DNA from 2 places in the Comamonas odontotermitis genome. Region 2 is predicted to be linked to the other one. Evidence: predicted binding sites of a transcription regulator. Region 2 holds the regulator's gene; the other holds the start of a gene.
What was found. The regulator HrcA, encoded in region 2, represses chaperone genes, less so after heat shock. The targets are predictions, from matches to a motif close to TTAGCACTCNNNNNNNNNGAGTGCTAA.

Region 1 (7,850 bases), 190 kb from region 2:
CGAGATCGCCAAGGATTGGGGGGTCTCCCGCGCCGAGGCATCGGCCCGCCTGCAACCAGCCAGCGCCATCTACTTCAGCATGGACGAGCGCGATGTGCAGCGCATCCTCCGTTTCGAGCCCACCATGATCGGCTCGGACGGCATTCCTTCCAACGAGCGCCCGCACCCGCGCCTGTGGGGCACATTCCCGCGCGTGCTGGGCCACTACAGCCGCGATGTAGGCCTGTTTCCGCTGGAGACCGCCGTGTGGAAGATGACGGGCCTGACTGCCCAGGTCTTTGGTGTTGAGCGCCGTGGAGTGCTGGCCGAAGGCAACTTTGCCGATGTGACCGTGTTCGATCCGCACACGGTGCGTGACACCGCCACCTTTGACGACCCGATGCAGGCCGCTGCAGGTATTGACTGTGTGATCGTGAACGGCGCTGTCGCCTACGAAGCGGGTACCTACCTGGGAACGCGTACAGGCGCGGTGCTCAAGCGCACGGCACCAGCCAAGAAGAGCCCTGGGATGGCTGCGTAAGCATGGAATTTTGAAGAAATTGGCTCCCGACATGCGTCGGATAAGCGTTAGATGCTAATTAATTGATAGCAGTCTTGTCCGCATGCAGGCATGAAAAAACCCGGCCACCAAAAGATGCCGGGTTTTCTGTATCAGGCCTTGGCGCAGAACGCCGAGGCCCGATGGTGTGCTATGACAGCGGTGGCAATTACATGCCCATGCCGCCCATGCCACCCATGCCGCCCATGTCGGGCATGGCAGGAGCGGATTCAGCCTTGGGGGCTTCTGCGATCATGCACTCGGTGGTCAACAGCAGCGATGCCACGGAAGCAGCGTTCTGCAGTGCGGTACGGGTCACCTTGGTTGGGTCCAGGATACCCATTTCCAGCATGTCGCCGTAGGTGTCATTGGCAGCGTTGAAGCCGAAGTTGCCATTGCCCTTGAGCACGGCATCCACCACCACCGATGGCTCGCCACCGGCATTGGACACGATTTCACGCAGAGGCGCTTCGATGGCCTTGAGCACCAGCTTGATGCCGGCGTCTTGCTCGGCATTGCCGGTAGCCAGGCTGCCCACGGCTTGCTTGGCGCGCAGCAGGGCCACGCCACCGCCGGCCACAATGCCTTCTTCCACGGCAGCACGGGTTGCGTGCAGCGCGTCTTCCACGCGGGCCTTCTTTTCCTTCATTTCGACTTCGGTTGCAGCGCCAACCTTGATCACGGCAACACCGCCGGCCAGCTTGGCCACGCGCTCTTGCAGCTTTTCACGGTCGTAGTCGCTGGTCGCTTCTTCGATCTGGGCACGGATTTGCTTGACGCGGGCTTCGATTTCAGCAGCTTGGCCAGCACCGTCGATGATGGTGGTGTTTTCCTTGCCGATTTCGACGCGCTGGGCTTGGCCCAGGTCTTCCAGGGTCACCTTTTCCAGGGACAGGCCGACTTCTTCAGCGATGACCTTGCCACCGGTCAGGATGGCGATGTCTTCCAGCATGGCCTTGCGGCGGTCGCCGAAGCCAGGAGCCTTCACAGCCACAACCTTCAGGATGCCGCGGATGGTGTTGACCACCAGGGTTGCCAGGGCTTCGCCTTCGACGTCTTCTGCAATGATCAGCAGAGGACGGCCAGCCTTGGCCACGGCTTCCAGCGTAGGCAGCAGGTCACGGATGTTGCTGATCTTCTTGTCGAACAGCAGCACGAAGGGGTTGTCCAGGACAGCGGCTTGCTTTTCTGGGTTGTTGATGAAGTAGGGCGACAGGTAGCCGCGGTCGAACTGCATGCCTTCAACGACGTCGAGTTCGTTGTCCAGCGACTTGCCTTCTTCGACGGTGATCACGCCTTCCTTGCCGACCTTGTCCATCGCGTCAGCAATGATCTTGCCCACGGATTCGTCGGAGTTGGCGGAGATCGAACCGACCTGGGCGATTTCCTTGGAGGTGGTGGTAGCCTTGGATTGCTTCTTGAGCTCTTCCACCAGGGCGGCGACAGCCTTGTCGATGCCGCGCTTGAGGTCCATTGGGTTCAGGCCAGCGGCCACATACTTGGAGCCTTCGCGCACGATGGCCTGAGCCAGCACGGTAGCGGTGGTGGTGCCGTCACCGGCGATGTCGTTGGTCTTGGAGGCCACTTCCTTCACGAGCTGGGCGCCCATGTTCTGCAGCTTGTCCTTGAGTTCCACTTCCTTGGCCACGGACACACCGTCCTTGGTCACGGTAGGGGCGCCGAACGAGCGCTCCAGCACCACGTTGCGGCCCTTGGGGCCCAGGGTTACCTTGACGGCGTTTGCCAGAATGTTCACGCCTTCAACCATGCGTGCACGTGCTTCACCGCCGAATACTACGTCTTTTGCTGCCATTTTTGGCTCCTACAAAGATTGGGTTCAAATATGCTTCCAGGGTCTATGTATCAACCGCTGGTAGCTATGAAAATTGAATGAGCGAAAGATTACTTTTCGACGACTGCGAACAGGTCTTCTTCTTTCATTACCAGCAGCTCATTGCCGTCGACCTTCACGGTCTGGCCAGAGTACTTGCCGAACAGCACGCGGTCACCGACCTTCACGCCCATGGCGATGGCTTCGCCCTTGTCGTTCTTCTTGCCTGGGCCGACAGCCAGCACTTCGCCTTGGTCGGGCTTTTCCGCTGCGTTGTCAGGAATGTAGATGCCCGAAGCCGTCTTGGTTTCGTTTTCCAGGCGCTTAACGATCACGCGATCGTGCAGAGGACGCAGGTTCATAACAACTCCTTCAATATCAAATACCGGGTTTTGATGGGAAAAGGCCCAGCGCAAAGGGCTAAGCCTTGAGTGCAAAACGGTCAGGAATGGTGAACCAGAGCCGCTAACACAACCCAGCAAATCGTAGATTTACGGTTGAAACGAGGCGCGAGGCAGCAGGCAGTACAGATATACGACAAGGCCGAGCAACGACGTATCAAGGGTTGTGTTGGCGGCACTTAGCACTCCACCCCTTCGAGTGCTAATAATAAGGGTGTTTGATGACAGTTCAAGAGCGGGGGGTTAAAAAATCGGTGTTGGCCGCTCATGGTCTTGCAGGGTTTCAGGCGAAAATGAGAATAAGCACTTGCAGCGCAAGCGCATATAGCTATTGAAACAGGAGCAAATTGGAGCCTTCGTATCTCTTGAAGGAAGCCATCAGCTCGCCAGATCGACCTTCAGGGTGGCTGCAATCATCTGCACGAGCAGGGTTTCAGCCGTCAGGTAATCGGTGGGTTCAAGCTGGCTTTGGCCCAGCAGCAAAGCAAACTGGGTGCGCTGGTCCACGTAGCCCTGGGTCAGTGCCCAAATGGTGAACATCAGATGGGTGAAATCGACCCGCGCAATCAGGCCTTGCGTGGCCCAGTACTCAAACACGGCTACGTTGGCCGCCAGCAGCGGTGCAATGCGTTCGCGTACGGCAGCGCCCGCAAAGGGGGCACCCGCAATCATCTCCTTGGTGAACAGTTGGCTCGCAAAGGGGCGGTTGCGCGAAAACGCAAACTTGGCGCGGATGTACTCGCGGATCTGCTGGCGGGGATCACCATCTTTGGACAGGTCTGTCATGTGGACAAGCCAGTCGTCCAGCAGCGATTCGAGTACGGCCTGGTACAGCGCCTCCTTGCTGGGGTAGTAGTACAGCAGGTTGTGGCGGCTGAAACCCGATGCCGCGCCAATGGCCTCGAGCGAGGCGCCCTCGAAACCATCGCGTGCAAACACTTCTTCGGCGCAGGAGAGGATGTGGTTCTGCTTGCGCAGGCGTGCTGCCGACGGGCCGCGCAGCAGGCTGTAGCCCGAAGATGAATCCGCAGAGGCGGTGGAGGACGGTGACGCGCTGGACATGGCAACTCACAAGCTCGGATGGCGCCACAAGCTGGGACGGGCGCCTACCTGCCTATTGTGCGGCCAGATGCCATGCCCATTGTGTACTTTGACGCACAACAAAATGAACCCAGTCTTTCAGGTGTATGAAGTGGCGGCGGTCAACACGCTATGCGGAAGCAGTCCGTAATCGATTGTTCAATGCTAGTGTTTTTACCAGTGCGTAAAACTTTAATAAGGCTTTTAATGGATTTCAACAGCGTTGCGGCAACAGCAGCGCAGAAGATAAAACACCCACGATGAGGGCCTGATGAACCCTCCCCGGTTGGTGCAGCTTTGGAGGCGGACGGATTGCGCAGCATTCCGGTCTGCTTGGTGAGTTGTGGATGCGATGGCGCTGGGAAGGCGGCAGAGTGATGACGCCGCTCGAACTGGTGCTGATAACCCGGTCGAGGAGGATGAGTCATGGATGGATCCAAGGGATGCGGTGTGCGCGCAGGACGGCTTGGCGCGGATCAATACGCCGACAATTTTTCCGATGCACACCCGCCGCTGACGTGGGCGCAGGCATCGATCGAAGCCGAGCGCTGCTATTACTGCTACGACGCGCCCTGTGCCACGGCCTGTCCCACCGGCATCGATGTGCCCAGCTTCATTGCCCGCATCGCGCAGGACAATATCCGGGGCGCGGCCAAAACCATTCTCGAATCGAATCCGCTGGGCGGCATGTGCGCCCGGGTGTGCCCCACCGAGGTGCTGTGCGAGCAGGCCTGCGTGCGCAACACCAATGAGGACAAACCAGTGGAAATCGGCGCACTGCAGCGCTACGCAACCGACCGGTTCATGGCTGCTGGCGGCGCGCCGCTGTTCAAGCGGGCCGACCCCACGGGCAAGAAGGTGGCCGTGGTGGGTGCGGGCCCTGCCGGGCTGGCATGCGCGCACCTGCTGGCCTTGCAAGGTCACGATGTGAGCCTGCTGGACGCCAAGCCCAAGCTCGGTGGCTTGAATGAGTATGGCCTTGCCAGCTACAAGACCACCGATGATTTCGCGCAGAAGGAAATTGACTGGCTGCTGTCGGTGGGGGGCATTGCCCCACGAAACAACCAGCGGCTGGGCCGTGACTTTACCCTGGACAGCCTGCTGGCCAGCCACGACGCCGTGTTTCTGGGCCTGGGCCTTGCCGGTGTCAATGATCTGGGCATTGCCGAGCCAGCGGCCCAGGGCTTGCGCAACGCGGTCGATTTCATTGCCGATATTCGCCAGGCGAGCGATAAATCCACGGTGCCTGTGGGCCGGCGTGTGGTGGTGATCGGTGGCGGCATGACTGCGGTGGATGCCGCCGTCCAGGCCCGCCTGCTGGGCGCAGAAGAAGTCACCATCGTCTATCGGCGCGGACAGGATGCCATGTCGGCGTCGACTGTGGAGCAGCAATGGGCGCAGACCCATGGCGTGACGATCCGTCTGTGGGCAGCGCCGCAGGAGGTGCTGGTGGAAAACGGTGCGGTCACCGGCATACGCCTGGCAAGCACGCAGCTGGTGGATGGCAAGCTGCAGAACACTGGGGAGACCACGGTGCTTGCCGCCGACATGGTGCTCAAGGCCATCGGGCAGAGCTATATCGCAGAGCCTGCGGGTTCGCGTGTTGCGCTCAAAGGGGGGCGGATCGAAACGGACGATGACGGCCAGACCAGCGTGGAGCGGGTATGGGCCGGGGGTGACTGCCGTTGGGGCGGCCGCGATCTGACGGTGGAGGCTGTGGAGCATGGCAAACGCGCCGCTGCAGCCATGCACCGCATGCTGATGCGCGAAGTCGGCATCAGCGCATGACAGCGCGCAATACGCACCGTTTCCACTGAATCAAGGAGTCGTCATGGCCGATATTCGCAGCAATTTCCTGGGTATCCGCAGCCCCAATCCCTTCTGGCTGGCGTCTGCGCCTCCCACCGACAAGGAAATCAATGTCACCCGCGCCTACGAAGCCGGCTGGGGCGGCGTGGTCTGGAAGACACTGGGTGAGGACCCGCATGTGGTCAACGTCAACGGGCCGCGTTATTCCACGCTCATGTCGCAGGACCGGCGCGTGGTGGGCCTCAACAACATCGAGCTGATCACCGACCGGCCTTTGAAGACCAATCTGGAAGAGATGACCCGGGTGAAGCGGGCCTGGCCGGACCGCGCGCTCATTGCATCGCTGATGGTGCCTTGCGTGGAAGAGAGCTGGAAGCGCATCCTGCCGATGGTTGAAGACACCGGCGCCGATGGTATCGAGCTGAATTTTGGCTGCCCACACGGCATGAGTGAGCGTGGCATGGGCGCGGCAGTTGGCCAGGTACCTGAGTACATCCAGATGGTGACCGAATGGTGCAAGCACTACAGCCGTCTGCCGGTGATCGTGAAGCTCACGCCCAACATCACGGATGTGCGTTTTCCGGCGCGGGCGGCCAAGGCGGGCGGGGCCGATGCGGTGTCGCTGATCAACACCATCAATTCGGTGATGGGCGTGAACCTGGATACGCTGGTGATGCACCCCAGCACCGACGGACAGGGGTCGCACGGTGGCTACTGCGGCCCGGCCGTCAAACCGATTGCCCAGAACATGGTGGCCGAGATCGCCCGCGATCCGCAGACTGCGGGCCTGCCCATCTCGGGGATTGGTGGCATCACCACCTGGAAGGATGCGGCCGAATACATTGCGCTGGGTTGCGGCACGGTGCAGGTGTGCACCGCCGCCATGGTGTATGGCTTCAAGATCGTGCAGGACATGTGCGATGGCCTGTCGAACTACATGGACTCGCATGGTTTCAAGACCATCGATGACTTCTGTGGCCGTGCGGTGCCCACCGTCAAGGACTGGAAGGACCTGAACCTCAACCACATCGACAAGGCGGTGATCAACCAGGACAGCTGCATCCAGTGCGGGCGCTGCCATGTGGTGTGCGAAGACACCTCGCACCAGGCCATCTTCTATAACAAGGGCGAGGCGGGTGAACGCCGCTTCGAGGTGAACGAAGCCGAATGCGTGGGCTGCAACCTGTGCGTCTCGATCTGCCCGGTGCCCGACACGATCTCGATGCGCTGCCTTCAGCCCGGTGAGGTGGACGCGCGCACCGGCAAAGCCGTGACGGGCGAGTACGCCAACTGGACGACACACCCCAACAACCCGGCTCGGGTGACGGCGCAGGTCGCGCCATAAATGGCTGGCGCGCTATCACCTGTGGTGGCGCGCTTTTTGCTTTGTCAGAAGTGCCTACAGGATGGAACGCAAGATTTTGGATTTGGATGATTAGAACGTATTGAAAACACCTCTCAAGGAGTGAGCAATGTCCCATGACGCGCAAGCAGGAGGCGCCGCTGGCAGTGAAGCCGGCGGCCTCTGGAACCACGACCTCGCACCCACGCAAGCATCGCAGCGAACGTGGACGTGGTACCACTTCACGGCGTTGTGGATAGGCATGGTGATGTGCATTCCTGCCTACACGCTGGCAGCCAGCCTGGTGGAAGGCGGCATGTCGGCCATGCAGGCGGTCATGACCGTCTTCATCGCGAACGTGATCGTGCTCGTGCCAATGCTGCTCATCGGGCATGCGGGCGCCAAATATGGCATTCCCTATGCGGTGCTGGCGCGCGCATCGTTTGGCACCCGGGGCGCAAAGCTCCCGGCGGTTCTGCGCGCATTGGTGGCCTGCGGCTGGTACGGTATCCAGACCTGGTTCGGCGGCCTGATGATCTATACGCTGCTGGGTGTGATCATTGGCCATCCGCTCGAGAGCGAGAAGATTGCAGGTCTTGGCATCAACATCGCGCAGCTCATCTGCTTCCTGGTCTTCTGGGCCATTCAGTTCTATTTTGTGGTGCATGGCATTGAGTCCATCCGCAAGCTCGAGACCTACACCGCACCGGCAAAGATCGTGATCTGCTTTGTGCTGCTGTGGTGGGTGTATGAGAAGGCCGGCGGTTTTGGCCCGATTCTGGACAAGCCGTCCGCATTTGCCCCGGGCGAAGCCAAGGCGGGTCAGTTCTGGGGTACTTTCTGGCCGTC
Region 2 (7,850 bases):
AGGGCGCGCAACCTGCACCGCTGTGCGCAGGAAGTCATGTCGCGTTTTGGCGGCGCCTTTCCCCGCACGGTTGAAGAACTTGCTTCACTGCCCGGCATCGGCCGATCGACCGCCAGCGCCATTGCATCTTTCTGCTTTGCAGTACGCGCAGCCATTCTGGATGCGAATGTCAAACGGGTGCTGACACGGGCGCTGGGTTTCTCGGACGATCTGGCCAGCAGCGCTGCCGAGAAAAGGCTCTGGGCACTGGCGGAAGACCTGCTGCCGACTACCGACCTCCCCACCGCGATGCCACGATACACCCAAGGGATGATGGACCTGGGTGCAGCTATTTGTACACCCAAAAAGCCCAGTTGCCTGTTGTGCCCCGTGCATGGTAGTTGCGCAGCGCGGCGCGAAGGTGCGCCCGAACGCTACCCGGTCAAGACCAAGAAGCTCAAGCGCACTTCAGCCAGCTGGTGGCTGCTGTGGGTGGAGCGTGCCGACGGCGCCATCTGGCTGGAAAAGCGCCCGGCCAAAGGCATATGGGCCAGCTTGTACTGCCTGCCGGTGTACGAAACCGCAGCGCAGTTGCAGCAGGCCGCCCAGGATTGGGGCGGTGCTGCGCCAGAGCCGCTCGCGCCGTTTCTGCATGTGCTCACCCACAAGGATCTGCATCTGCACCCGGAGCGGATTCATGCCGAAAACCCACCGCTACCAGCGACAGCCGGAGGCTGGTGCCGGCGCGATCAATTGTCCGCACTGGGTTTGCCTGCGCCTGTGCGCAGTTTGCTGCAGGGCTGAACAGCGACTTCAGCCTTATTGGTGGCTTGGTTATCCAGGTACCTATCAAAAAAGAGAGCTGTTTGCGCGCTCCATGACTGGGTTTTGATTGATTTTTATTTGAAACCCAGTAGGGGTAAGCGCAAGATGCTATGGTTTTTGCGAAACGCAGGCATGCTTTGCAGTGCAGGGGCGCACTGCCGCTGCCATCAATGCGTTCTCTGGTCTAGTTCGCGGTGGCGCTGCAGTGTGGTCCAGCGGCTCTGGAAGTGCTGCGCCAGTGCGTTGACGAGGTAGACCGAGCGATGCTGGCCGCCGGTGCAGCCGATGGAGACGGTGGCATAGCTGCGGTGATTGAGCACCATCTCGGGCAGCCAGTTGTCCAGGAAGCGGATGATGTCTTCCCGCATTTTGAGCACGGCTGGCTGCTGTGCCAGAAACTGCGCAACCGGCGCCTCCAGCCCGGTGTGGCTGCGCAGATCCGGCTCGTAGTAAGGGTTGGGCAGCATGCGTACATCGAACATGTAGTCGCTGTCCATGGGAATGCCGTTCTTGAAGCCGAATGACTGGAAGACCAGGGTCAAGCTGGACGTAGGCGCCTGCATGAACTGCTTGATGTAGGCCTGCAATTGCGACACGCGCAGGTTGCTGGTGTCAATCACATGCGCCTGCTCGCGCAGATCGGCCAGCAGGGCGCGTTCTTCGTCAATCATCTGCACCAGGGCGCGCGGGCCGGCCTGCAGCGTTTCATTGGTCAGCGGGTGGCGCCTGCGCGTTTCGGAAAAGCGCCGGATCAGGATGTCACGCAGCGCGTCCATGTAGATGAGCTGCACCTGGGCGCCGGTCGCGCGCAGCTTTTCAAGCTGCTCGGGCACCAGGTACAAGGCCTTGGCGCTGCGCGCGTCAATGGCAATGGCAACGCGGTTGCCATGCTGCCAATGCTCCAGCGACACCAGCGAGGGCAATAGCTCTGGCGGCAGGTTGTCTACACAGTAGTAGCCAATGTCTTCCAGCGCATGCAGCGCGACCGACTTTCCCGAGCCGGCCATGCCCGTCAGCACCACTACCTGCAGCGGCGTTCGCCGGTCTGCGCTATTGGTCATGTACACCTCCTGCAATCATTTCCCGTGCATGTGCCCTGCTGGTGGAAGAAATATGCTCCCCGCCGAGCATCCGCGCGATCTCATCGACCCGGCCATTCTCCGTCACTGCACTGATATGGCTGCTGGTGCCGGATTTGCTGCGTTGTTTGGTCACCACCAGATGGGTGTCGCCGCGTGCAGCTACTTGCGCCAGATGGGTGACTGCCAGCACCTGGCGATCCTGGCCCAGTGCGTGCATGACGCGGCCCACGGCATCGGCAACGGCACCGCCAATGCCCGAGTCGATTTCGTCAAAAATCAAGGTAGGAGCCTGGCCGAGCTGGCTGGTGGAGATGGCAATGGCCAGTGAGATGCGAGACAGCTCGCCGCCCGAGGCGACCTTGGCAATGGGCTTGGGTTCGGTGCCAGGGTGTCCGGCCACCAGCAACTCCACATCGTCCATGCCATCGGCGCGGGGCTCCTTGGCCGGATGAATGGTGGCGACAAAGCGGCCGCCAGCCATGCCCAGCTCCTGCATCGCGTTGGTAATGGTTTGCGACAGGCGCTCCGCGGCGCGCGTGCGTATCTTGCTGAGCGCCTGGGCAGCCTTTTCGTAGACTTTCCAACCCTGTGCGGAAGCACTCTCCAGCGCATCAATGTCTGCAGACGCATCCAGGGCTTTCAGTTCGTTCTTCCAGCCTTGCAGCAGCGGGGGCAGTTCTTCGGGCGGGCGCTTGTAGCGCCTAGCCAGGCTGATCCAGCTGCCCAGACGCTCGTCCAGTTGTTCGAGTTTGTCAGGGTCCAGCTCTGCATGCCGCAAATAGCCGCCCAGCGAGCGCGCCAGGTCTTCCAGCTGTGCGATGCAGCCTTCCAGTGTTTCAGCCATGGCGGCAAATTGTGGCTCGACATGGGCCTGCGCCTGCAAGGTGTGCAACGCGCGATTGGCTTGCACGCTGGCGCCGCTGTCCTCATCTTCCAGGGCGCCCATTGCATGGGTGGCGGCATCCATCAGGGCCTGGGCGTGGGACAGCCGCGTATGCTGGGTGTTGAGTTCTTCCCATTCCTGCTCGGCGGGGGCAAGCTTGTCCACTTCGGATATCTGCCACAGCAGCCGCTCGCGCTCACGCTGGTGGGTCGCTTCCATGCTGCGGGCCTGCTGTAGCGCCTTGTCTGCGGCGCGCCAGGCGAGGTAAGCCTCTTGAACGCCGCTGCAATCGGCATTGGCGTAGGCATCCAGCAGGCGTCGCACGGGCTCTGCCTGCATCAAACTTTGCCAGGCGTGCTGGCCGTGAATGTCGACCAGGGCCGGGGCAATGTTGCGCAGCTGGGTTGCGGTCGCCGCCACGCCGTTGATCCAGAATTTGCTCTTGCCCTGGGCATCAATCACGCGGCGCAGCAGCAATGATGCATCGGGCTGCAGCTCATTTTCAGTCAAATACGGCATCAGCGCAGACGGCGTATCAAACTCTGCTATCAATTCTGATTTGACAGCGCCTTGGCGCACAAAGCCGGTATCGGCGCGGCTGCCCAGCACCAGTTGCAGTGCGTCGATCAGAATCGATTTGCCAGCGCCGGTCTCTCCGGTCAAGGCAGTGAAGCCGGGCGAAAAATCAACCTCCAACTGCTCGACGATCACAAAATCGCGCAGCGCAATGCGCTTGAGGCTCATGGTGTGATGCCCCCTTCGTTCCAGCCCAGTTTCTTGCGCAAGGTGGCGTAGTAGTTCCAGCCGCGAGGGTGGAGGAATCGTGTCTTATGGGGAGCGCTGCGCACCAGAATCTTGTCGCCACGCAGAATGGAGGCCAGCGACTGCATATCGAAATTGGCCGCTACATCGCGTCCGCCAATCACCTCGATCGAAATCTCCTGTGTATCGGGCACCACGATCGGGCGGTTGGAGAGCATGTGCGGCGCAATCGGCGCCATGACCCAGCAGGCCAGCGCCGGGTGCACGATCGGGCCACCTACCGACAGCGCATAGGCTGTGGAGCCGGTGGGGGTGGCGATGATCAAGCCGTCGGCGCGCTGATTGGCCACCAGTTGGCCGTCCACCTCCACCCGCAGCTCCACCATGCCCGATGTGCCGCCACGGTTGACGACCACATCATTGAACGCCAAGGCCTGGAATACGCACTCGCCATCGCGGATCACCAGCGCATGGATCATCGAGCGAATCTCTTCTTCGTACTCGCCCGCCAGAATGGCCGACAAGGGAGCGAGGAAAGTCTGCAGCGGAATATCCGTCACAAAGCCCAGCCGCCCCTGGTTGATACCCACCAGCGGCGTGTTGTACTTGGCCAGCTCTCGCCCCACGCCCAGCATGGTGCCGTCGCCGCCCAACACAATGGCAAGATCGCAGCGCCTGCCCACCTCGTCGAGACTGAGCGTGGGGTAGTGGTCCATGCCGGTGAAGTTGGCCGTCTCCTGCTCCAGGTAAGCAGTGCCGCCCCGGGCCTCGACATAGCTGGCAATCTGGCTGAAGGCGACAATGGACTGCTGGCGCACCTCCGCAGAAGGCGGCGCATGGTATTTGCCAATCAGGGCAATGTGTTGAAAGCGAGACTGCATACGCAAATTACATCATTAAAATGCCACCATGCTCGATGATCGCGCCCGATTGCTGCTGAAAACCCTGGTGGAACGCTACATAGCGGATGGTCACCCGGTGGGGTCGCGTGCGCTCACGCAGGCGTCTGGCCTCGATCTGTCTCCTGCCACCATACGCAATGTGATGGCTGATCTGGAGGGGTTGGGCCTGATCGCCAGTCCGCACACTTCCGCAGGCCGGGTGCCTACTGCGAAAGGATACCGCTTGTTTGTCGACACGATGTTGACGGTCGAGCAGGACCAAATGGTATCTGCGGAAATTGCGCCTGAGCAGCCGCAAAAGGTGATTGCGAGCGCTGCGGGAGTGCTTTCCGACCTGTCGCAGTTTGTGGGTGTGGTGCAGGCTCCGCGTAAAAGCTCATCCTTTCGGCATATCGAATTCCTGCGATTGTCGGAAAAGCGCATTCTGGTGATTCTGGTGTCGCCCGATGGCGATGTGCAGAACCGCGTGATCTTCACCGAATCCGATTACTCGCAAAGTCAGCTGATCGAGACGGCCAACTACCTGAATGCACACTATGCGGGCCTGGCCATTGACCAGGTGCGCCAGCTGTTGCGCAAAGAGGTGGAAAAGCTGCGCGACGAGATTGGCGCCCTGATGCTGGCGGCTGTTCATGTCGGGGAGGATGAGGACCAGGCGCAGGACGAGCTGGTCATCGCGGGCGAGCGCAACCTGCTGGCTGTCAGCGATTTCAGCAATGACATGACCAATCTGCGTCGCGCGTTTGACCTGTTTGAGCAGAAAACCCAGATTCTGCATCTGCTCGAAAGCTCCAACCGGGCCGAAGGCGTGCAGATCTATATCGGCGGTGAAAGCCAGATATTGCCGGTGCAGGAGCTGTCGGTGGTGAGTACGCCTTACCAGATCAATGGCAAGATCGTGGGTACCCTGGGGGTGATCGGGCCCAAGCGCATGTCTTATGAAAAGATGATCCAGATTGTTGGAATCACCTCAAAGCTGGTTTCCAACGCGCTGAGCCATTCCAAATAGACGCTAGAATGCCTAGCTTCACCTGCAAAGGTGGTGGTGCTGGGGCGTTAGCTCAGTTGGTTAGAGCAGAGGACTCATAATCCTTTGGTCGTTGGTTCAAGTCCAACACGCCCTACCAGTACTCATATAGGAAGTCTGCTATTTAATGGGTAGCAAAATTTCCTTTCTATAATGCGTGTAGCCACTGTGTAGCCATCGGTGCATGGTTTTGCAGCTCAGGTTTACCTCCTGGTGTTGCTCATCCGTCAGTGTCTCGCGCGCGTACGCGTACATCTCAAAAGTTCTCAACTTCTGTGAAAGTCCCTTGTGGCTTGGGTCGTCATAGGCGCGCCTGGCATGAAGTTGTGCCACACCAACCCAAAAAAACGAATTTTCTAACCTGACAGCGCAAAAGTTTGGTTTCGATGTCGGTCCTTGTCAGGAGGGAATGGACTTTTGGTACACCCTAGGCTTTGTTGGCGCTCACCTCAGCCTGTGTTGCAATGGTTGTGCACGTCGTCGAAATGATGACCATGGCATGGCGGACTTTGTGCGCGTACCTTGCTGCGTACCACAGGTTGCGTACCTACGAGGCGGCCACATAGAGAAGAAACAATGGCGCTCGCGCGCGTACATCTCCGAAATGAATATTTGGCACGACCCTGGGGAAACTCGCCATGAGGGATATCGTAAACATCGGAGCTGTGACCACCGCGGTCATTAGCGGCCAGAGATAGCGAGGTGGCGCCCCCTTGCACACGGGATACGGATAGATGTCCACGCTGTGTAGCGTGCTCCGGCTTGCCAGCGCTCCCCAGTCCTGACTCCTAGAGCATCTAGTATGGCTTCTTCGTCAGGCCTAGCGGGACGGATGTTAAAGCTTTAACAGCAATCAAACGGGAATCAACAAATCAAACGAATTCAAAGAGCCCTCAGAGCCAGCATCCATGCAGGCTAGCGGGCGATTTGCTGATGTTTGAATAAAAATCATACGGGGGAAATTTTCTGCGCGTGAGGAACAGTGCGGTGTCCACCCGACAGGGTTCTCAACTTTCAGCCCCCCCCCTCCACACCGAGTTCAGTTCTTTTGTTGACGGACGCGATCAGTTCCGGGTTGGTTAGCGAACCCAGTTTTGCATCGGCATTGAGAAGTTATTTCTCGTGTGGCCTGTTGCCATTGTCGAAGTGGACTCCGAAGTTATAGGCGTAGTTCTCGCAGCCATCGCGCCGGAGTCAGGCTATCTGACACGGCCTTGTTGCATTACAGAGACTTCCCATAAAAGCAAGCGCTGATGGTTTTCTTTTTGATAGACCTGAATGCCGTGGTGTTCAAGAGGCGTAAAACGAGGAACAGACTGCACATCTACAGACGGGGTTGTGCACCTGGTGTGCGCCCCAAGAAACAAACCGCGCAGCAGGGCTCCTTTCAAATCCCGTGATGTCTTGCGACTCACAGTGCAACAATCGAGCTTGCCTGCTGCTGGTCTGACCTGTTCATTGCATCTTTGATTTCACGTCTGGCAAGTTCAGAGAATTTTTAAGCCAAGACCGCTAATGGCCTTGAGCTAATGTGGCTCGCTTCATAGCGGCGCTGGTGTGTCATCAGTGCCCAGAGGATTCGCGCATTTTTGTTGGCCAAGGCCACGACGGCCTTTTGCCATCCAGCGCGCTGCCTCAGGGATATGGCCCACTGCGAGATGGGGTCTAGGTTGTACTTGCCGGTGAGCACTACCGCTTTGGCACCTTGAATCAGTAGCGTGCGCAGATAACTATCCCCGCGCTTGGTAATGGGGCCAAGGCTGGATTTGCCACCGCTGGAGTTTTGCCTGGGCGTTAAGCCCAGCCAAGCAGCGAACTGCGCCCCGTTCTTGAATTGTTTGAAGTCGCCGACTGTTGCTACGGCGGCTGATGCGCTCAGTGCACCTAATCCCTTGATGCCAGCTGCCCGCTGGACTTGTTCGTCGTCTTTGTAATGGGCATTGATACGCTGCTCGCACCAATGGATGTGGGCGTCGAGTTCCTGCCAATGCGAAAGGGCCTGCTGCAGCACAAGGCGAGCCGTACCGGCAATGTCATTGCTTGCATCCTCCAAGATATCGTGCAGATGTGCACGTAAAACTCGGGGACTTTGCGGCAACACAATCCCGAACTCAGCGAGTAACCCACGGATACGGTTGCTACAGGCGGTGCGCTCTTCTTTAAAGCCCTCGCGCAGCCGGTGCACGCAGAGCATACCCTGTTGGTCGAGTGTTTTGACGGACACAAAGCGCATCTGGGGACGACTAGCCGCCTCACAGATAGCGGCTGCATCGTTGGCATCGTTCTTGCCACCTTTGCCCTGCATACGATAAGGGGAAACCAAGGCTGCGGCCATCATGCGAGCATCCAACCCCATGCGTAGCAATTTCCTACACCAGTGATGAGCACCA

Region 1: a site for HrcA is predicted at 2,950-2,976, ahead of groES (co-chaperone GroES). Genes of this name have one in related genera too.

Annotation. Positions count from the first base shown of each region.
Region 1 is NZ_CP083451.1:3,825,920-3,833,769, reverse strand. It holds gene LAD35_RS17715 (N-acyl-D-amino-acid deacylase family protein) at 1-520, shown strand, start outside; gene groL (chaperonin GroEL) at 708-2,351, opposite strand; gene groES (co-chaperone GroES) at 2,441-2,731, opposite strand; gene LAD35_RS17700 (TetR family transcriptional regulator C-terminal domain-containing protein) at 3,149-3,832, opposite strand; gene LAD35_RS17695 (hypothetical protein) at 3,973-4,278, opposite strand; gene LAD35_RS17690 (NAD(P)-dependent oxidoreductase) at 4,277-5,638, shown strand; gene preA (NAD-dependent dihydropyrimidine dehydrogenase subunit PreA) at 5,682-7,004, shown strand; gene LAD35_RS17680 (NCS1 family nucleobase:cation symporter-1) at 7,132-7,850, shown strand, end outside.
Region 2 is NZ_CP083451.1:3,638,520-3,646,369, reverse strand. It holds gene mutY (A/G-specific adenine glycosylase) at 1-783, shown strand, start outside; gene rapZ (RNase adapter RapZ) at 972-1,865, opposite strand; gene recN (DNA repair protein RecN) at 1,855-3,513, opposite strand; gene LAD35_RS16815 (NAD kinase) at 3,510-4,412, opposite strand; gene hrcA (heat-inducible transcriptional repressor HrcA) at 4,441-5,442, shown strand; tRNA gene LAD35_RS16805 (tRNA-Ile) at 5,484-5,560, shown strand; gene LAD35_RS16800 (IS110 family RNA-guided transposase) at 6,959-7,850, opposite strand, start outside.